2 regions of the Paenibacillus sp. J2R1T-4 genome follow, and region 1 is predicted to be linked to the other one. Evidence: riboswitches for the same ligand, from Rfam matches in the RefSeq annotation. Region 1 holds a riboswitch; the other holds the start of a gene.

Evidence for each region. Region 1 has a riboswitch for thiamine pyrophosphate ahead of AC58QD_RS23495 (ECF transporter S component). Riboswitches for the same ligand answer to the same signal wherever they lie in the genome.
Region 2: another riboswitch for thiamine pyrophosphate. It lies ahead of AC58QD_RS14265 (ThiF family adenylyltransferase); the one in region 1 lies ahead of AC58QD_RS23495 (ECF transporter S component).

Annotation. Positions count from the first base shown of each region.
Region 1 covers NZ_JCAUBA010000016.1:111,860-122,606, reverse strand. Annotated here, with positions in the region: gene AC58QD_RS23515 (NUDIX hydrolase) at 224-703, shown strand; gene AC58QD_RS23510 (mannosyltransferase family protein) at 775-2,097, opposite strand; gene asd (archaetidylserine decarboxylase) at 2,265-3,053, opposite strand; gene AC58QD_RS23500 (hypothetical protein) at 3,177-3,425, opposite strand; cyclic di-GMP riboswitch class I at 3,493-3,600, opposite strand; TPP riboswitch at 3,716-3,822, shown strand; gene AC58QD_RS23495 (ECF transporter S component) at 3,917-4,501, shown strand; gene AC58QD_RS23490 (ABC transporter ATP-binding protein) at 4,555-6,000, shown strand; gene AC58QD_RS23485 (energy-coupling factor transporter transmembrane component T family protein) at 5,991-6,794, shown strand; gene tenA (thiaminase II) at 6,824-7,486, shown strand; gene AC58QD_RS23475 (hypothetical protein) at 7,541-7,840, shown strand; gene AC58QD_RS23470 (hypothetical protein) at 7,907-8,566, opposite strand; gene AC58QD_RS23465 (hypothetical protein) at 8,599-8,760, opposite strand; gene AC58QD_RS23460 (helix-turn-helix domain-containing protein) at 8,911-9,279, shown strand; gene AC58QD_RS23455 (Gfo/Idh/MocA family protein) at 9,433-10,650, opposite strand.
Region 2 covers NZ_JCAUBA010000007.1:167,521-178,267, forward strand. Annotated here, with positions in the region: gene AC58QD_RS14225 (ABC transporter ATP-binding protein) at 1-1,401, shown strand, start outside; gene AC58QD_RS14230 (ABC transporter ATP-binding protein) at 1,398-3,131, shown strand; gene AC58QD_RS14235 (NUDIX domain-containing protein) at 3,296-3,853, shown strand; gene thiD (bifunctional hydroxymethylpyrimidine kinase/phosphomethylpyrimidine kinase) at 4,133-4,999, opposite strand; gene thiO (glycine oxidase ThiO) at 5,420-6,565, opposite strand; gene AC58QD_RS14250 (thiazole synthase) at 6,602-7,384, opposite strand; gene thiS (sulfur carrier protein ThiS) at 7,392-7,589, opposite strand; gene thiE (thiamine phosphate synthase) at 7,573-8,229, opposite strand; gene AC58QD_RS14265 (ThiF family adenylyltransferase) at 8,269-9,297, opposite strand; TPP riboswitch at 9,403-9,513, opposite strand; gene AC58QD_RS14270 (type 2 periplasmic-binding domain-containing protein) at 9,881-10,747, shown strand, end outside.

The sequences.
Region 1 (10,747 bases):
GGTTTCAATCGACTTCAGTCGTTATTATACCATTAGTAATGGGAGGCGTCACCACTAAGCACAGGCAGCTTGTAAGGTATAGAAGGCATTAAACTTACCAATACAGATCATTATAGGGAACAAACAAGAATTTCTTTCCGTGCGATGGTAATGTACAATAGAGGAATAGGAATACTCGACTAGGAGAGAACTCGTCCTTTTAGTCCGAAAGGAGCTTGCTACTATGAATCCGAAACTTAGAGCGGCGGGCATAATGATCCGACAGGGGCAATCGACACATGATCGGGCAGGAGAACGGGAAGTGCTTGTACAATGCGACGAGGATGAATCGTTCTATCGGTTTGCAGGGGGTACTGTGGAATATGGCGAGACAGCTTCTGAAGCGATTATCCGTGAATTTATGGAGGAGTATGACCTGGAGGTTGTGGTAGGCGCATTGTTGGTTGTGAACGAGCATTTTTTCCAATATTACGGCAAAGAGCATCATCAAGTTACTTTGATTCACCGCTGTGAGCTCCTTGTGACCAATGATATTCCAGAGCCGCTATGGCATAAGGAGCATTCCTCCGTCAAGCTGGTATGGCGTTCGTTATCTCAGTTGAAGAAACGGCCCGTCTATCCGGAAGGGATCTTCGCCATGTTAGAGCAAGAGGTCCCGAGCATCACCCATTTGGTGACGGGGAGAGCTTATAAGAACTCGTAATTCCAGACACCAAACGCTATATGGTTATAATGAACAGCCCCCGACTGCTTGATGTCGGGGGCTGCTCTTATTCAGAAAACATGGTTCAAACCGAACACGATGGTGAAGAACAAAACGAAGAACAACAGGATCCAATCGATATACGAGCGTTGGTTCGAATTGGCTTTGTGGAACAAATACGCCAGGAACAAATAAATCGTAAACATCCCGCTCACGTAACGGGCTCCGCTCAGTAGGGCGCTAGCTGAGTATGAAATAATCAGGTAGGAGAAGGAATAAAGGGCATAAGAGAGTCTTATTTTGTTAGTCATATAGATCAACAGCCCGAACGATATGAAGAACAGGATGATTTGCGGTAAGTATACCCCGACGTTGAACAGGGGCTTGTTGTAGGTAAGGGCTCTGCGCATATGCTCCGCCAGATTCTCAGCAAAAAAGCCGAAAGTCTGTCCCCAATGGTCTTCTTGATGAAACAGGAATCGGAACCAATCCCCGCTGACGATCTTATTAATCAGCAAATAGATGAAAATACCGACCGCAGGAAGGATTGCACCGATAAGGCCCGGGAACAGACCGCGCAGCCAAATACGAATGCGTCCTTCCTTTAATAAGGCTATCCAATTCTGCTGCACGGCCATCTCTATTACGATAGGAATTGCCAACAGCACACCCTGGTTTCTTGTTAACGCCGCCAGCATGCCGAATGCCCCGGCCAATAGCCATCGAGACTTGCGCATGGAGTAGAAGCTCAGAATGCAGAGTGTTACAAAGACGGATTCCGTATAGATGATGCTGAAGAAGAACGAGAACGGGAACAGCAAGAAATATTTGGCAGTAGACGAAGCTAGCTCTGAATCCCTCCACTCCAACTCCACCAACCGAACCAAGTAATACAACCCGATTAATAGGAACAGGTTAGAAACTGCAATAGCAGCCAGATAATAACTCGGAATGATGAAGTGAAACAGTTTAATCAGAAAAGGATAAAGAGGATAAAACACAATGAGGTTCTGATCTTGTCCGGTCGATTGATAACCGTTCATTGCAATATTGATGTAGTGGTAGGAATCATATTCGAACCACCACCCGCCCAGAATCCAAAGGATATCTTCGCCCGACGCTGTAGCAGCTGCATAGCTGACAGAGGCGCCGATTATGAGTAACCGGGTAACAATGAACAGGCCGGCGATTCGTTTCCATATGTGCAGCGGACTAAGCGGTTGAAATGCCGTTACTGGATGCTGCTTGTAAACAAGCTTACTGAGCCAACTTCCCGATTTCACAATTCGGCCGTACATTCCTAATTCTCCTGCCGCTTTGCCCAATAGGAAGACAAAACTGACAATAACGATGAGTATAGCTGATATTTTCACGAGTACAGGCAATAATTCCATGTTTGTTTGACCCTTTTTCTATATATGTATTGGATGAGTTCACCCGTTATAAGACGTTGATTATACTGGAAAAGTTTCACTTGAAAAAAAAGGTGCCAGCCTTATAGAGTAAGGGGCACCGTTCGCTATTTGTACATTCCAAAAAGCGCCATCAGGAATACTCGAGCTTATTTGACGTGTAACGTTCCGAGCTCTTCGCCCATACTAACCTTGGAACCGACCTGCAGGTCCTGGCGAGGAGTCATAATACCTGACTCTGTCAAGAGCACTACTGTTGATCCGAACTCGAAGTAGGCCAAGTCGCCTCCACGTTCTAGCTGATCCGTCAGGTCTTCGGTATATCGGATACTGCTCACATTCATAGCGCCTACTTTTACCACCGCTAACTCGCCATACTCATGCTCGATATAGGTAATTAAACGTTCATTGCGGCTAAGTACACGCTTCATCTGCGTCAGACCGAAATCGTTGACGGGATACACTTTGCCTGGGACATGCTCCTTCTCCACGATAACTCCAGCTGCAGGAGAATGGATGCGGTGATAGTCGGTCGGGCTCAAATACAACACAAAGTAATAGCCATTCTTATAATTGACTTGACGAGGAGAGCGATTGAGCAGCTCATCAATGGTATAGTCCTGCCCTTTCACGTTAAGCAATTGGCCAGAATCAATACGTCCCATCCCCGTAATAAGTGCATCAACAGGGCTGACAAGTGAATCGGGGTGCTCGTGAATCGGGCGTAGCCCGGGTTTAAGCTTCCTTGTGAAAAATTCATTAAGCGATCTGTATTCATGTACTGCTTTTTCCGCATCTTCTGTTCGAATACCATATAGTTTGGCGAAGCGGGGGATGAAGACGCGGCTTGCACTCGATTGTGCAAAAGCACCCGTAATACTGGAGATCCATTTTCGTGAGGAAAGCTCAGTTAACAATCGGAAAAAGGGTCGATTCATGAAAAGGGGTCACCTGACTCTTTCGTAATCGGTAAACTGCGTCAGCCTAATATTGACACAGAAAGCAGTCTAAATCAATAGATAGCAACATGAAAAGCGACCTTGACTGGGCCGCTTGAATGATTAGTGTTCCGTATCTGGATTGGAATCGAGCTGTAACTGAAACAGACGTTCCGTCTTTTTGTATTCTTGACAGGAGAGGCAGGTTGCAGCGTTAATGCTGATAGGAGTGGAGCAGCCTGCGTACTTGATGCACTGGATAGGTGTTTTGTCATCGGGATCGGGGAACACTTCTACACAGTAACGGCAATTGGATATAAGATCCTTGGTTACCAATAACATCAATCGTTTTAAACGAGTTAATTCTTCCATCAAGTCGCTCCTCACAAACAGGCATGATCATAAATACAATCGCTGCCGGGGGCAACGACTGACGCCTATGAGCAGCCCGGCTATCGTGGAGCAAGGTGTCGAGTAGACGACCTTCTGCCCTGTAGATCCGTGGATTTGCGTCACCGCCTTTCGGCCGGTTTTGCCATTTATCAATATTCACGAAACGTTAGAATTATAGTACCATATGAAAAGTCAATTTGTCACTAATTGACAATTAGGACGAATGCAAAGTGTTGTAATTGACAAAATGGAAATGCATGTTAAGATAAATGTGTCACTAGGGGAGCCTGATAAGGCTGAGACTGGATGCTTGCATCCTAGACCCTTTGAACCTGATCTGGTTTGTACCAGCGTAGGGAAGTGGGACGTACTCATTCGAATGAATATCGAATAGTCATCCACCCTCTGCGAGGGTGGATTTTTTGTGTTCCACCCCAATAATCTAATGGAAGAAGAAGGAGTGAGAGTTCATGTTCAAATCTTTGAAGCTGACTGATATTCTGGTCACGGTGGTCATTGCGGTTGTATTCGCGATTGTGTACAAATTGTGGTCCCCTCTGTACTATGCTGTGAAGCCGTGGGGGTTCCAGTTGGATCAGCTCATCTACCCGATGTGGTTCATGGCGGCAACTGTAGCATTTCTTATTATTCGGAAGCCTGGTGTTGCACTTATTGCTGAGCTTGCTGCTGCATCCGGTGAATTCGTAACGGGTTCGGAGTGGGGCGTGTCCGTTTTTATGGCAGGAATTCTGCAAGGACTTTTCGCAGAACTTGTATTTGCTGCTTTTCGGTATAAGAAACATTCGCTTGCTGTTGCTTCGTTAGCTGGTGTGGGAGCATCGGTCGGATCTCTGCTGATGGATTTGTACTACAATTATATTGACGATCTATCGCTCTGGAATGTAACGATTCTTCTGGGTTCTCGTATGATAGGTTCGGTCATCATATGTGGTGTATTCGCCTACTACTTAGTAAAAGCATTGGAAGCAACAGGTGTGACGAATCTGGTTCGCCCGCCAAGCAAAGCGGATTATGATCTGCTTAACCGGCCATGAGTGAAGCCGCGGCAGTCGCGAAGCTGAGACTTGCTTTTCCTGGAGGGCAATCATTGTTATTCCGTGATCTCGATTTGTCCGTCCGTTGCGGGGAGAAAGTATTGCTTCTTGGTCCTAGCGGCTGCGGGAAATCAACGTTACTCCAGGTGTTGACAGGAATTATTCCGAATTCAGTTGAGATGCCCATCAAGAGTGAACGGCAACTGATTCCGCAGTCGTGGGGTTTTGTATTTCAAGATCCTGATACCCAATTTTGTATGCCTTATGTGGACGAAGAGCTAGCTTTTGTCTTGGAAAATCTGCAAGTGCCGCGAGAGAAGATGGCATCCAGGATTGCAGAGCTTCTATCTCGAGTCGGATTGAGTCTGGAATCCATTCATACCCCGATCCAAGAGCTGTCCCAGGGAATGAAGCAGAGGTTGGCGATCGCTTGTGTGTTGGCATTGGAGCCAGAAGTATGGTTCGTGGATGAACCGACGGCTTTGCTCGATGATGTCGGCACGAAGCAGGTGTGGGATACGCTGAAGGAAGCAACGATCGGGAAGACTTTGATTATCGTCGAACATAAAATTGATGAGATAGCCGAATTCGTAGACAGGGTCGTCGTGCTGGATGCTCAAGCGACAATAGTTGCGGATGGCCCAACACAAGATGTCTTCTCCGAGATGAGGAATCGATTAACTGCAGAAGGAATCTGGATTCCTGGTATATGGAAGGATTACCTTCAGGGCGAACGTTACCGACAGCTAATGGAGGGCAAGAAGGTTGAATCGGCTTCTCCCGAGCATGAATTGCTGACGCTCAGCAATTGGACCGTTCTGCGCGGTAAGCGGGAAAAGCTGTTCGTACAAGACGTGCAAGTGCATGCTGGCGAGTGGATCTCTATCATCGGGGCGAACGGAGCGGGGAAGAGCACGATGTTATTAGCGCTGCTGCAGCTGCTGCGCACGACTGGTCATTACACTTTGCTCGGACAGCCCGTTACACGCCGCTCAGACAGCCCGGCTCGTGAACTTGCGCTAGTGTTCCAGAATCCGGAATACCAGTTCGTCACGAACTCGGTGCAAGCTGAGATTGCATATACCCTTCAGATGGCTTCTATGGATCAGCAGGATATTGAGCGGTATGTGGAGCAGTCGCTTGAAGAGTTCGAGCTGACTGGACGGAAGAATAATCACCCTTATCAGCTATCTATGGGGCAGAAGAGAAGACTCAGTGTTGCGGCCGCTGCTGTTAAGCATCATCGTGCGCTGCTATTGGACGAGCCGACATTCGGTCAGGATGCACGTAATACGTTCGCCATTCTGGAGAAATTGGAGCGGCATCGTCAAGGTGGGACAACGATTCTCATGGTTACCCACGATCCTTATATTGTAACGAATTTTTCCACAAGGGTCTGGACCATCCGTGAAGGCCGTCTTGCTCAAGATATGAAGGTTGAAGCTTATAACGAGCAGTATAATGAACAAGAAGCAGGAGGTCCTGTCCTATGCATATAAAATGGACCAACCGCGAAACCTGGCTGCATCGTGTTAATCCTTCTTTGAAGCTGTTCGTCGCTGTAGTTATCTTCTTGTTTGTATTGATGCAGCATAATCTGAATGTATTGATGTATGGTGCGGTCGTTCCCTTGCTGCTGTTTATCGGGTATACGGGACAATCCTGGCGAAGGCTGCTGCTGTTCAGTATCCCAACTGCCATTTTGGTGGTGTCTTCGATGTCTTCAATGATGTTTTATGGACTGGGCGACAATACATGGTTCCAGTGGGGGCTGATCCGTATATCGGAGGAGAGTTTTTACCGAGGCTTGCATATCGGGTTCAAATCTCTTCATTTTGCCCTGATCGGTCTGTTATTCGCTTTAACGACCAAGCCCGTCTCCTTGTTTTATTCGCTTATGCAGCAGCTCAGGCTACCTCCCAGATATGCGTATAGCTTCATGGCTGCCCTGAGACTGCTGCCCATGATGGCGGAAGAGTTCCAGACTCTGCGCCATGCCCTGATTGTTCGCGGTGTGCCGCCTCACAGCAGCTGGAGGGCTCCGTACGCGACGATCAAGGCATACGCAGTGCCTATGCTTGCACAAAGTATTCGGCGGGCACAACGGATTGCTATCGCCATGGAGGCCAAGCGATTCACGCAGTCAAGAGAACGCACCTATTATTATCGGATTGGCTTCTCATTCGCAGATCTAGCATTCGTGCTTTACTGGCTTCTGTTAGGGGCAGCAGCGATCCGGCTTGGATGGCAGCACCCTTTTGTTCCCATTACAGATGTACGTTATAACGGATAATGCCGTTCGAAGAGAGGACTTGACACTTAATGAAATTTACAGATCAAATAAGGCTTGCTTCAAAAGACAGCTGGGAGGCTAGCTTCCGTCATCCCTTCGTATTGGGAATTGCGGACGGAACTCTTCCGCTCGATTGCTTTCGTTATTACATTCTGAATGACTCCTATTACTTATCCGTATTCGCCCAGGTTCAGGGATTGGGAGCCGCGAAAGCTCATGATCTGCATACATCTGGACGAATGGCAGCTCATATTCAGGGGACTTACACAACGGAATTGGCTATGCATGAGAAATTCTCTCGATTGTTGAACATTACGCCGGAAGAGAAACAATCCTTCATCCCTTCTCCTACCGCATACGCTTATACATCCCACTTGCTGCGTGCCGCGTATACCGGCCACATTGGCGATATTGTTGCGGTTATGCTGCCGTGCTACTGGCTGTATCTGGAGATTGGCGATCGTCTTAAAGGGGCAGAGCCCGAGGAACCTATTTATCGAGAATGGATTGGAACATATGGTTCGGAGCGATTCAGAGAAACGGTTCAGGAGCAGATCGATCGTCTAGACATGATCGCGGAGCAAGTTCATCCGAATGAACGGGCACGAATGAATCAGCATTTTGTAATTAGCAGCAAGTATGAATACCACTTCTGGGAGATGGCGTACCGTCAAGAAAAGTGGTCTGTATAGCAAGGCTGTATTAAGAACGGACTTTCTGTCTATGCTTGTGATGAGGTGATAGACATGAAGGTCCTAATCGCGATAGGCACTCTTACAGTTCCGCTTCTTTTCATCGTACTTCAGTGGGTGTCCATCAAAATCAAGAGAGTGTTAGATCTATTGGTGATTATCTGTGCATTTGTTGTCTCAATCACAATTGCTTTCGCAGTACAACAGTCGGTTTCGAATGATACAGTATTTACGACAGATGTCCATAAAGTACTTCACAACAACTTGTTTCTGTGGGCTTCCGCCTATGTTGGTTTGTATGGATTGTACCGATTATTGTTAGGTTTGTTGAGAGAATATAGGAAGGGCGGCTAACCAGGCATAAAGACCAGTAAGATGGTCTTTTATGACTGGAGCCGCCCTTGTTTGTTGTTGTCACGCCTATGTATGACACGAATGAGCCGTGTAAGTAAGCCACCAGATGGAGTCGCCTACATGGATCCGAAGCTCCTGTGTATAGGGTCCGAAATATAACAACAATTGGTCTTCCAAATAATAATCAGTTAACATTTCGAATTTGGTGCCGCTGCATAAGGTTCGAAACTTATAGGAGCTCTGCCCCCCAGGATGTTGTATCAATTCGCCTCCAGTATGTTGGGAATACACATTGTCTGAAATAAAAACGACTGCGCCATGACCAATTCTCGTGTGAAACTGATTCAGAAAGCTCGGAATATGTTGTATTGGAATTTGGGAGAGCCAGAAGTTCGCCATACCCGCATTAAAAATTCCTGGAACTTTGCTCCACTCATAAGTGTCACCCTTGTCTGAAACCGTAGAATCCGTCAGAAGAGAGGCAGAAAGAGCAGAATGCTGCATGCTGCTTGAGATCTCGATTGCTGTAATGCGGTTCACTGCAGGTGTGGCACGTTGTGTCCAATAACGGGATCCGCTGGTGATTTCTAGAACATCCCTCGAATGAAGAGCTGTTCGCATCGCTTCCTCTAGGTCTAATAGTTCTCCTCGCCTGTTAGGATTATTCTGATCATAGAATTGTTCGTACTGCTGCGCCTGACTATCATTGTTGTAGTGCTGCTGCATGTCACTCCTCCTGCAAGGTTGTGCTAAAGCAATTAAGGCTCATGCCGATCATGTTGCTGTTGTTCGGGCAGAAGTGCTTGCTGCTTTTGCTTGCGGCGATAACGGATTTCAAGCACAATGCACAGGGTAAACGTAACAGCACCCAACAATAGAAACCATTTGAACATAGGGTCGTTCACAGTCATTAATAACATCTCAACTCTCCTTTTTTGATGGAAACTATCAATAATTCCCATATAATCCTAGCATATACTTCAAATTATAAACCAACAATAGAATAATCGGCAACATTATTTTGAAGAAATTTCAAATGTTTTATACTGAGGGGCAGAGGTGAGACTATCATGACGTTCGGTGCCCGCTTGAAACGAGCTAGAAACAGCAAAAGGTTGACCCAACATGAGGTGTCCAAACTCCTTGGATTGAATTTTACAACGATCTCCAAATATGAGAACGATAAGTCTCAGCCGGATAATGATACGTTAATGAAGATTTGTCAGTTATACGATGTATCGCTGGACTGGCTAGTGCTTGGTGAGATTAAGCCAATATCGGACGAGCCCTATGCCAAGCCTATGGTATACATCGATGGTGAGATGGAAGAATTAACAGCAGATGAGGCGCGTCATCTGAAGGATAGTCTGGAGATGTTCCGATTGCTGAAGGAAAAGCGTGAGAAGTACGACAGCGGCAGCTCGAAGATGAAGCGATAAGGGGAAAAGTTTCAGTTCTAGAAAGATATACGAGACCTCTAAAAGTGGTCAAACAGGGAAGAGCGTCACCAGTGTCTGAATGCACTGTGTGACGCTCTTCTTTGCGTACAATGTTTTTTTAATGATAAACCAGCTATTACAAATTATAGTTGGTTAAGTTCTAACCAACAAATCCTGTATGCGGATCGGACGGTGTTCGGCGATCGATTGATTGGCTGCTGCCCCGATTAGCAAGGACATAGCTCCGGCACGCGAGCCTGCTTGTTGACCTAATGGGTCGGCGATGTCGCGAGCGAACAGCATTCGGCGCAGTCGCTTGTCACCTCCGCCATGATCATGGATGGAGCGTTCTACTTGTACAGTAGTTTGCTCCCCCTTCTGATTATAGATTTGAATGGCCCGGAAGGGATCATGCACATGGGCTCCGCTATGGTAATCCTGTGCTTCAATTCTTCCTCGAGTCCCTACAAAGGTCGTCTTCCAACCTTCATATGGACTGTACGCGTTCAATGAATAGGTGAGAAGAGTGCCTCTGTGATACTTGACGTTAAGTGACATCGTGTCATAAATATCTATATCTTCACCGAATACGCATTGATCACGGTAGTAACCATCATGCTGTTCCGCTTCTTGGTAGTACGTTCTTGTGAAGTCACTGGAGCCAATGTCGAAGTAATGATCACATTCACTCGCGTGTGCGCAAGACGAGCACCGTTCGCCGTTGGTCTCACCATTGGAACCGTAATATAGAAGAGCACCGTTCGCATACACAGACTCCGGCTCATCATCCAACCACCAATTCACCATATCGAAGTGGTGAGTTGATTTGTGGACCAACAGTCCCCCGCTGTTCTTCATCTGTCTGTGCCATCTTCTGAAGTAGTCCGCTCCATGAACTCGGTCAAGCGTCCATTCAAGAGTAACACTTTGAATAGGCCCGATTGTTCCTTCTGCGATCAGTTCCCGGATGCGGGCAACGTAAGGTATGAATCGGCAGTTGAACGTAACGATAACCTGTTGCCCTGTCCGCTCCTCAGCTTCGAGGATCGCTCTGCACTTGGCTGCATCGATCGTCATCGGCTTCTCGGATATGGCATCGCAGCCTGCTTCGAGCGCACGTATGATGTACTCATCATGGAGGCTGTCCGGCGTTGTGATGATGAGTGCATCCGGTTTGCCGGCGGCGATCATGTCGTCGAAGTCCTTGTAGGTCGGCACTCCCCCGCAAGTCTCGCTCATGATTCGCGCCCGTACTGGATTGGGGTCACAGATCCCGATCAGCTTGGCATGCTCCTTCAGCTCAGTGGCAATCGGTTGGGCGAACATTTGAAGCGCCCTGCCTCCTGCCCCGACAATAGCGTAAGTTTTCATCTAACACTCTCCTCAATAGTAATCGATTACTATGAGTTTAACATCTGTTTAAAATTTTGCCAATACAATAAAATCGCCTTTATAAAATAAGATTCAA
Region 2 (10,747 bases), on a different contig from region 1:
GAGATGATTCAGCGCATCCTTATCCTGGTGTTATATTCCGTTATTATGCTGCTCTCTAATGCCAAGCTGAGCTTGCTCACGATCCCGTGCTTTCTCTCCTACTACATCATCAGTCCCTACTTCCAGCACATTGGCATCAAATATTTGAACGAAACGAAGTCATACCGGATGCATTACAACAAAAAAATATACGACAGCGTGTCCGCCGTATCGGAGTTAAGGGCCCACTCGACTGAGAGATGGGATTTGAACAGGCTGATGGATGGAACTCGCCACATTGTAGGTCTCATTGTGAAATATTATTTTCATATGAATCTGTGCGTGAATTTGCGGAACTTGACGACCTACATGGGGCTTCTGCTTGTATTCTGGTTTGGAGCGAGAGATATTCAAGACGGCCAATTGACCCTTGGGGCGTTCATCGCGTTTGTACTCTATTATCTACTTTTCATGCGGGCTGTTACTTCTCTGGTCATGGTGTTTACGGAACAGCGTGTGGTGATTTCGCAAGCAGAGTCACTATATGAATTCCTGCAGCAGACACCTGAGGTGGTAGAGGCGGATGAGACTCGTGAGCTTCCCGAGGTAAAAGGGGAAATCACTTTTCGAGACGTAAGCTTCGGCTATGGGAATCAGCCATCTGTTCTGAAGCATTTCGACTTACATATCCGTAAAGGAGAACGGGTCGCTCTCGTCGGTACGAGCGGGAACGGCAAGACAACGGTGCTGAAGCTGATCGGAAGGTTTTATGATCCGCAAGAGGGACAGGTGTTGCTGGACGGAACTCCGCTCCAGGAGCTTTCCTTCAGGCAGCTGCGCAATTCCATAGGTTTTGTGTTTCAGGACACGTACCTGTTCGGCACATCGATTCGGGAGAACATCCGTTTCGGGAATCCTGATGCTTCTGAGGAGCATATCGTAGCAGCTGCCCAAGCAGCCAACGCTCATGAGTTCATTATGCAGTTTCCGAACGGATACGATTCACTGGTGGGTGAACGCGGCATCAAGCTGTCGGGAGGCCAGCGGCAGCGGGTAGCGATTGCCCGGATGTTTTTGAAGGATCCTTCCATCGTTCTGCTGGATGAAGCGACCTCTGCGCTAGATAATGTGAGTGAGAAAGATGTGCAGGATGCGTTGGACCGGCTGCTGGTTGGCCGAACAACCGTCGCCGTTGCTCACAGGCTGTCCACGGTGAAGGATTATGATCGGATCGTCCTTATGGAAGAGGGGCGCTCGGCTGAAACTGGGACTTATGATGAGCTGATGGAGCAACGAGGCAGCTTCTATCGGCTCGCCGTCAGGCATTTCCAGGAAGAGGAAGAGAATCGGGCCCTTCATGCGAAGCAGCAAATAGCGTCCGCATCGGCAAGCATAACAATTCCAGGGGGGCAGACAAGTTGAAAAGCATCCGATTAATGACATCCTATGTGTGGCAGTGCCGTTCTGGGTTTCTGCTCGGGCTTGTTTTCCTGCTTATTGCCACCACAGCGCAGATTGCCGTAACAGCGGTACAGAAAATCATCATCGATGATATATTTATTCAATCCCGATATGATCTGCTCGTTCCAACCTTATCCTGGTTTGCTGCTGCACTTGTAAGCTCTTCCTTGTTCGCCGTTCTGTGGACGCATATTGGGCGGGTCAACGCCTATAAAGTGTTCAGCCACATGACACGGGATGTGATGAAAGCCATTTATAGGACGCCAACGAAAGTGTACAACAATGAGCGGATTGGCAAGTATGTCAGCTATTTCACCAATGATATCAACTGGATAACGGTCGCATTGACGCAATTTGTCCCGAACGGGATATCCAATGTGCTGACAGTAGTCCTCGTATCCATAATTATCGGCTGGAATAGCCCAATCCTGCTAGGCAGTATTCTCGTATTCAGTATCCTTTATCTGTTCCTGGGGCGTAAATTCGGAAATGCTCTCCGCGATGCCTCCCGTGAGCACCATGAAGCCAGATCCAATTTTCTAGTTCATGTGGAGGAAGGCGTCTCTTCAACAAGAGAGGTGATAGCCTTTCACAGGGAGGATTGGGAGCGGAAGAAGTATAATGACAACTTTTCCATCTTCTATGATAAAGCGATGAAGGAGGGGAAGCTCGAGAACCGCAAGCTGTTCTGGAGTGATCCGCTGAAATGGGGCGCTACACTGATTGTGCTCGGTTATGGAGGATATGCGGTCATGAAGGGTGAATTGTCCATTGGGATGTACATCGTCATTTATCAATTCACCGCTCAGCTTATGACGGCAATTCATGATCTGTACGGATTTGCCATGGAAGCCCAGAGCCGGCTTGCCATGGTTGACCGAATTCGCGGCATCATCGAAGGACCTCAAATCGATGATGGAGAGACAGAGCTCCAAGGGCCCATTACTAGCTTGGAGCTGGATCAGGTAACCTTTCGGTACTCCGATGATTCCAAGCTTGTGCTTGACCGATTGTCACTCCAAATCCCGATCGGCCAAAAGGTTGCCTTCGTGGGGACGAGCGGCGGGGGCAAGTCGACCATTGCTCAACTGCTGATTCAGTTTTATGAGCCTGACAGCGGTTGTATCAGGGTGAATGGGATGCCGCTGCAGCAGGTTCACCGAACATCGTGGATGGATAGACTGTCGGTCGTATTCCAGGAGCCCTATCTTTTCCCGGATACGATACGCAACAACGTATTGATGGGAAGGGAGAAGTCCGAGGAAGAGATGCGAGCAGCATGCGAGCTGGCCAGCATTGATCCATTCGTGCGGTCTCTTAGCAAGGGCTATGATACAGAGCTGGGCGAGCGCGGCATCAATTTGTCAGGCGGACAGAAGCAACGGCTTGCGCTTGCACGGGCATTACTCGCCAGAACCGAAATACTTATTCTAGACGAATCCACCTCTTCGCTTGATCTCGAGACCGAACGGCAGGTTCAAAAGCAAATCGACGAGCTTCGCCGCGGCCTTACAACGATTATTATTGCCCACCGGCTCTCGACCGTACAGAATGCGGACTTGATCTATGTGATGCATGAGGGGCGAGTCGCCGAGCAAGGAACCCATAGCGAACTCATGAGGGGAGACACCATTTATAAAAAGCTGGTGTATTCACAGTTGGATGAAACACCTATGGAAAAAGTTGTCTAACAGTGATGAGCGTTATACTTTGGTGAGGCTGCACATCAATTGTCAGTTGATCTGTATTAGATTGCTTTTACTGGGGAATGGCCTTACATTTTTACTGCCCAAACGGCTCGTTCGGTGTATAATAGGTCAAGGTTCTGATCACATCGAGACGAAGGTGAAAGTAGATGGATGCGAAATTTTGTATGTCATGCGGTGCAGCTTTAGAGCTAAGAGTTGTTGATGGCGAGGAGCGCAAAGCATGTACGGAGTGCAGTTACGTGCACTGGGGCAATTATAGTATCGGTGTAGGCGCTTTGGTGGAGAGAGACGGCAAATATTTGCTTGTACGCAGGGCACAAGATCCGGGAAAAGGGAATTGGACGAATCCAGGCGGTTACATTGAGCAGCTAGAGCTGTTTACCAAAACGATCGAGCGTGAAGTGTTGGAGGAGGCTGGCGTTGAAGCAGTTGTAACTAATATCGTAGCTGTTCGCGATCAACCGAGAAGTATTCATAACCTTTACGTCGCTTTCTCTATGGAATACGTCGGTGGTGAGCCTAGACCAGACAATGTGGAAGTCGATGCAGCCGGATTTTTCAGTATGGAAGAGATAGAAGGAATGAAGGTAGCTAACTTTACTCGTTGGCTCCTCGATGTGGCAAACAACGGCCGTTCAGTTGGATTAAACCTGGACAATGAGCCATGTGTGCCAATTGATGGATGTGCCTTGTTTCGTGTGTAAGGGATGGACGCGAGTATAGAACAGATGTAAGAAGGACCTGGCCAATGGCCAGGTCCTTCTTGCAAACTTCCGACAGCTGAATTCACTTTTTTAAAGCGGATTTTCCGCGCTACTGCAAACTTTCTGCATCTGAGATCATCTCTAAAGCGGATTTTCCGCGCTATAGCAACTTTCGGTAGCTGAGTTCATCTCCAAAGCGGAATTTCCGTTCTACAGAAACATTCTGCAGCTGAGTTCACTTTTAAGGTGTATAAAGACGATATAAAACTATTTGATGTATCATCGCCTTGATGAGCGGCCCTCGTCCGCTGACGCCTGCAGGCGGTACGCGGCATGGTTCGTCGGGCCGATCCCGCGCCCGAGTGGCAGGGCTGCGCCGATGGCCGCCGTGACGAAGCGCTTGGCTTCGCTCACAGCGGCAGCCATCGGCAGCCCCTTGGCAAGACCGGCGGCTATGGCCGACGCGGTCGTGCAGCCTGTGCCGTGCGTGTGACGGGTGTTGATGCGAGGGGAGCGGAACAGAGCCGCTTCCGACCCGTCGAACAGCACGTCAACGGCTTCGTCACCTTCGAGGTGACCGCCTTTGAGCAGCACGAAGCGGGGACCAAGCGTATGCAGCTGCCGAGCTGCATCAATCATCGCATCGATGCTGTCTATGCCAGGCAAGCCGAGCAGGGCGCAAGCCTCAGGCAAGTTCGGGGTTACCACTGCCGCTAGCGGGAGCAGCTCAGTGCGGAGTGCTTGTATGGCTTCGATTTGCAGCAAGGAGGCGCCGCCTTTGGCAATCATTACAGGGTCTACGACAAGATTGCCTTCGACCCCATATTCACGTACTTTTTGCGCTACTAGAAGGATAATATCTGCAGAGAACAGCATACCCGTCTTCACAGCATCAGTCCCAATATCAGACAGAACAGAATCTAGCTGTTGCGCTATGGTTTCTACAGGGATTGCCAATACATGCTGAACACCCAATGTGTTCTGAGCGGTAATGGCGGTAATGGCGCTCATTCCGAACACCCCAAGCTCCTGGAACGTTTTTAAATCGGCTTGAATACCAGCCCCGCCGCCAGAATCCGAGCCGGCAATCGTAAGCGCTCTGGGAATATGTTCTGTTGGAATGGTTGGGTTTGCTGGGCTCATCATCACACACCAGACTCCTTCTAAGTTTGACGTTGTTGACGGTTCGTTTTCTGCGATCGAGGTATGTTTACCAGGTTCGGGCTTAAATCGAACGTCACTTGTTACGGATAAGCCATGTTACTACAGGTTATTTGAATAATTCGGTTTCATTGCGCCCAAATAGCCAATCCAGCTATCCCTTATTCTTGTGAGTTGATCCGATTATTGCCGAAATCATAAAAATAACCAATAGGAAAAATGGCTATTCCAAAAAAATCTCCAATTCCGCTCAAATAACCCATAGAAACACTGGCTCTCTCAGAAGCGGCCGCCAAATTTGCTTAATCTACTTACAGATTAGTAGCAAGATAGTCTATTAACTCATTTAATTTGGAAAAGGAACGCCTCGTGGTACTCCGACCTCCGGGGGACTTGAACAGCAACTTAGGCAAATCTATTCGGCGCGAAAGCCAAACGGTACTGCTCCAGCCTCGCTTCCTCATAATAACTAGATTGCTCATCTGCAAGATCAGCAACAAGCCTGGCTGTCGCTGGGCTAAGAAGAATACCATTCCGATAATGTCCGACCGCAAACAACACATGCTTCGCTTGAGGTGCTTTGCCTATTAGCGGCCACCCATCCTGCGTGGCAGGCCGCAGGCCTGCCCACTGGTGGAACGGGGTGTGCTCCTTTAGCGATGGCATCAGCTTGCTGTTCCAGCTCTCGAGCCGTGCCAATCCTTTGGCGGTTACCGTTGTGTTGAAGCCGGCAACATCTTCGGAAGCTCCGCATACTACGGTTCCGTTCGCTTTTCCGACCATATAGCCTTGACTGCAAAATACCATATGCCGAACCGGACCTACTGCAGATGACTCATAAGCGCATATTTGACCGCGAATAGGGTATACCGGCATTCGAACACCCCATGCTTCCTCCCATTGTCCGGACCAAGCCCCAGTGCTCAATACTAACCGGTCAGCATGCAGAATCGTGCCGGACTCCAGTGTCACCCTAACTGCTCCCTGATCAGAAGAAGTATCCTCTTCCATAGAGAGGGCCCCAGCATTCTCATATATAACGACGCCCAGATTCCGGCAAGCTTGTTCTAATGCTTTTACATAATGCGGAGCATACACATGAGTCTCATGTGGATAATAGAGAGCTCCAAGTGCAGATCGTGACAATCCAGGCTCTAGCTGGAACAGCTCATCGCCTGTCAGGATGGTTGCATCGGCACCATAAGGCTGCTGCCACATCTGACGAGATTCCATGGCCAAGCGATCTGCCTCATGGAAGTATACGTATAAGCTGCCTGTGCGTGAATATTCAAATTCCATTCCTGACACTTCACGTATTTCTTGCTGCCACTCTTCATATTGCTTGAGACTATCCAAGCACAATTGGAAAAAAGTGTCAGGTTGCTCGCTATTCTCCGAAAAAGGAGCAAGCATTCCGGCTGCTGCTCCTGAAGCTTGCCCTCCGCACTGATGTTGTTCCGCTACAGTTACTTGATAACCGCGCTTTCTTAACTCATAAGCACATGATAATCCGATTACACCGCCGCCAATTACAAGCAAGTGGTCTGCCATAGTTTATTCACGCTTTCTGTTCAATTAATAAGTCAACTACTTGACCACCCATTCTTCTAAGCCGCTGCTAGCTGATGCATAACGCTTCTTCGGAATACGTCCGGCCAAGTACGACAATCGACCTGCATCAATGGCAAGTCTCATCGCTTCCGCCATACGTACCGGATCTTTGGCTTTGGCCACGGGTGTATTCATCAATACACCCGCTGCGCCAAGCTCCATCGCTTGGACTACGTCCTGCGCCGAACCAAGTCCAGCGTCAACGATGATCGGTACGCCGGACTCTTCAATAATCAATCCCAAGTTGTAGGGATTGAGAATACCGAGCCCTGTGCCGATCGGCGAGCCGCCGGGCATAACGGCTGCCGCTCCCGCTTCCTCGAGCCGGCGGCATAGCACCGGGTCGTCGGACGTGTACGGCAGCACAATAAACCCTTCGCGCGCTAGCGTCTCCGTTGCCTTAAGCGTCTCGATCGGGTCGGGCAGAAGCGTCTTCTCAGACGCGCTGATCTCGACCTTGATCCAGTCGCTCAGGCCGGATGCGCGCGCGAGCCGAGCCAATCGAACGGCTTCATCCGCCGTCCGTGCGCCAGAAGTATTAGGAAGGAACGTGTATACCCGTTCTTCCAAGTGCTGAAGAATGGAATCGTCATCCGGCGATTCCAGATTAATACGGCGAATGGCGAAGGTGAGTACCTCCGCGCCGGAAGCAGCAATTGCCTGCTGTTGCACATAAGGGTTCGGATAACGGCCGGTGCCCAAGAAGAAGCGCGAGCTCAATGTTTTTCCGCCTATGATCAACTGATCGTGAGTAGCCATATCGCTGTCAACCTCCTCCTACAAAATGAACAAGCTCAACCTTCATATTTTCCGTTAACTCCGTGGAGGGCCATTGCTCCCGCTGTATAATTTGTCCATCAATCTCTACTACCACGAGCTTGCTTTCCATTCCATAGGATTGGAGCAATTGCTCAACGGTGGAGACTGTAATCTCTTTTTTACTTCCATTAACCCAAATGTCCATCTTGATACCTCCTGCTGTCAGCTTGCTCAATCCGCTCAAGAAAAGCAGCGCTTATTCCTGCAACATCCTGACTGCCTACAATTTCACTAATCGCACAAATCCGCGTTGCCCCTGCATCTAATACTTGATCAATATTGTGCAGCTTAATGCCGCCAATCGCCACGAACGGGATCTTAATCTCTGCTGCAACCTGAAATACATAATCGGTCGACACTGGCGCAACGACATCCACTTTGCTCTTAGTTTCGAATACCGGTCCTACTCCGATATAATCGGCGCCTTCCCGTTCGGCCTCCCGCGCTTCTTCTATGGCATGTGTAGAGATACCAATCCATTTATCCGGACCTACGATCTTACGAGCCTCAGCAATAGGCAGATCATCTTGTCCCAGATGAATACCGTCGGCATCCACAGCCAAAGCGATATCGATATGATCGTTAACAATAAAAGTGACCCCGTAACGGCGAGTTAGCTCTCGCAGACCGCGTGCTTTAATCAATATATCGCGTTTGGAGCTGGACTTGTCACGGAGCTGGATGATATCGGCTCCTCCGATGATCGCTTGCTCCATTACTTCCAATAAAGGTCGTTCAGGATGAAACGATTCGCCTGTGATTACATATAATTTGAAATCTTTCATTCGCACTAAACCTCCTAATCTCTTAAAAGAAGAAACATGCTACATTCCAATATACCGGGCATACAACGTTTTCGCTCGCACTGGATCATCCGTTCCTTGTATGAGGACACGGCCATCGGGGAATAACACAATTCGTTCGCCTTCGGGCAGGTGAGCCTTCAGTAAGAAGGGATTGCGCTCCACCTTCGCCGTTGCTATCAATCGGTTTTCCCATTCCTCCAAATCAAAAGAAGAGGAGAGGTGAATCTGTACCGTCTCTCTTCCGCACAAGGAAGCAACTTCATTAGCTGCTCCGGGTTGGAGTGACGGATACTCATGCGTACCGCAAGTCGGACAATCCGGTTTTGGCTCCCCGCATTTCATTTCAAAATGATAATTGTTCCATATATCGAATGTAAGCAAGGTCGTCCGTCTTGCTTGAGTCGCGCCAACTAACAATTTCAACGCTTCAATTGCCTGATAGGAAGCAGCGATATCGACGACGGGGGAGAGGACACCAACGCGGTCACATGTTTCCGCTGTTCCTTCCCCAGGCTGGATCAGACAACGTAAGCACGGTGTGACACCTGGAACGAAGGCAGCGCTCATTCCACGCGAGCCTACAGCTCCTCCATATACGAATGGAATTCGGTGTTTATAACAAGCGTCATTCATAGTGAAACGGGTTTGGAAGTTGTCCGTTCCATCCAGTACTAGGTCCATGCCTTCTATTAATTGCTCCGCATTGGCAGCCGTAACATCTGAAACAACGGGTTCGAGCTGCACAGAAGAGTTAATGTTTCGCAGCTTACGCTCGGCAGCTACAACCTTGGGAAGGGCTTGCTTCACATCCTCTTCGTCGTACAACATCTGCCTTTGCAGATTGCTCATCTCAACATAATCACGATCAACGAATCGGACACGTCCAACACCTGATCGGACCATATGGTTAGCCAGAACAGTTCCAAGGGCTCCCATGCCGACAATCAAGACGGAAGATTGGGCAAGCTGTGACTGGCCGTTCGTACCAATTGGACCAAATAACATTTGGCGTGAATAACGTTCATTGGAATCTGCGTGGTTACTCATACGATCTCCTCCTCAAGCATGAAAGGCCTAAGTCATTCTAATGGTCATACAAAAAAACCGCCCCGAATAGGGCGGATGCACGGTTCTGTCATGCAGACGGTCATATGCCGCCTTTATCCACTTTCCTACGCTGGCTTCAACCAGATCAGGTTCAAAGAGTTCGAAGGCATCTACCTTCATCTCAGCCTGTAAGAGCAGGCTCCCCTAGTGACAATGCTGGGCGTGTCTTCAATAGTTACAGCGCCAAGCGAAGGTCGATTCATTTACTTCCACCTTACAACTAGCCTTCCTGTTTGTCAATGCAGCGTTGGTCCAAGCAATAGATTACAGAAAACTTAGAAAGGTATCTCGACAAACTATTTTGTTCTATGTATAATACATAAAGGAACTAAGTATACAGGTATTATACAGATATTTCTATAACCTGTCTTATATTCAGCTCTTACTTATTGTTGGAGGTGACGTGAAAACTTTTGAATTTGCTTTCTGTAAGCGATTACTGAAAGCCGAAGTAAGTCATCCATTAGATCGACTAGCAAATTATACGATTCAACCATTTATTGATTTCAGGGAGGTCATTGCATTGAAGAAGAGATTTGGTCAGGTTATTGCCTTATCCATGGTTTCTGCACTAATAGTAAGCGCTTGCGGCAACAAAGAAGATTCGAATACCGCTTCCCCAACTCCAGCGGGTACCTCAGCAGCAACTGGAACACCGAAAGCACCTGCTAAGGAAAAACTGAGCCTTAACTGGATGATAGGGGTTCCAACCACTACATCAAGCCTTCCGTCCGCAGATAAAGATTTTATTAAGAAGGCAATTGAAGAAAAGTTTAACGTTGAGATCAAGCTTGATTATATGTCTATTGGACCCGATTTCACGAACAAGCTGAATATGTTGTTAGCTTCTGGCAGCGCACCGGACTTTTTCCATGCAGAAGGAACTGCAACGACCAAATACGTAACTGATGGTGCGGTAGCGGATTTAACCAATTACGTTACATCGGCAAAAATGCCCAATTATTTCAAATGGGTGAGCGATTTAGAGATGAAGCGTTACCAAGTAGGCGGTAAGTTCATGCGGGCCCCAGTTCCATTCGAGAAAGCCTCTTATGCTTCCTACTATGTGCGGAAAGACTGGATTGATGCTCTGAATGCGAAGGATCCTAGCCTTAAGCTAAAAGTGCCAACCAATTACGATGAAATGATCGCTGTTATGAAGGCTTTTACGTTAAACGATCCGGATGGTAACGGTAAAAACGACACATATGGCTTTACAACAGCCGGTTCAGGCACATCAATCCCGGGTGATTTCCCTGAATGGTATAAAAATGGCTTGGTACCAGGCTTCTTTATTGACAAAGACAACAATTTCATCGATAGCGGGACTAACCTTCGCACCGCAAAAGTAATTGATGATATTCGTAAAACGATTGATCTGAAAGTGGTC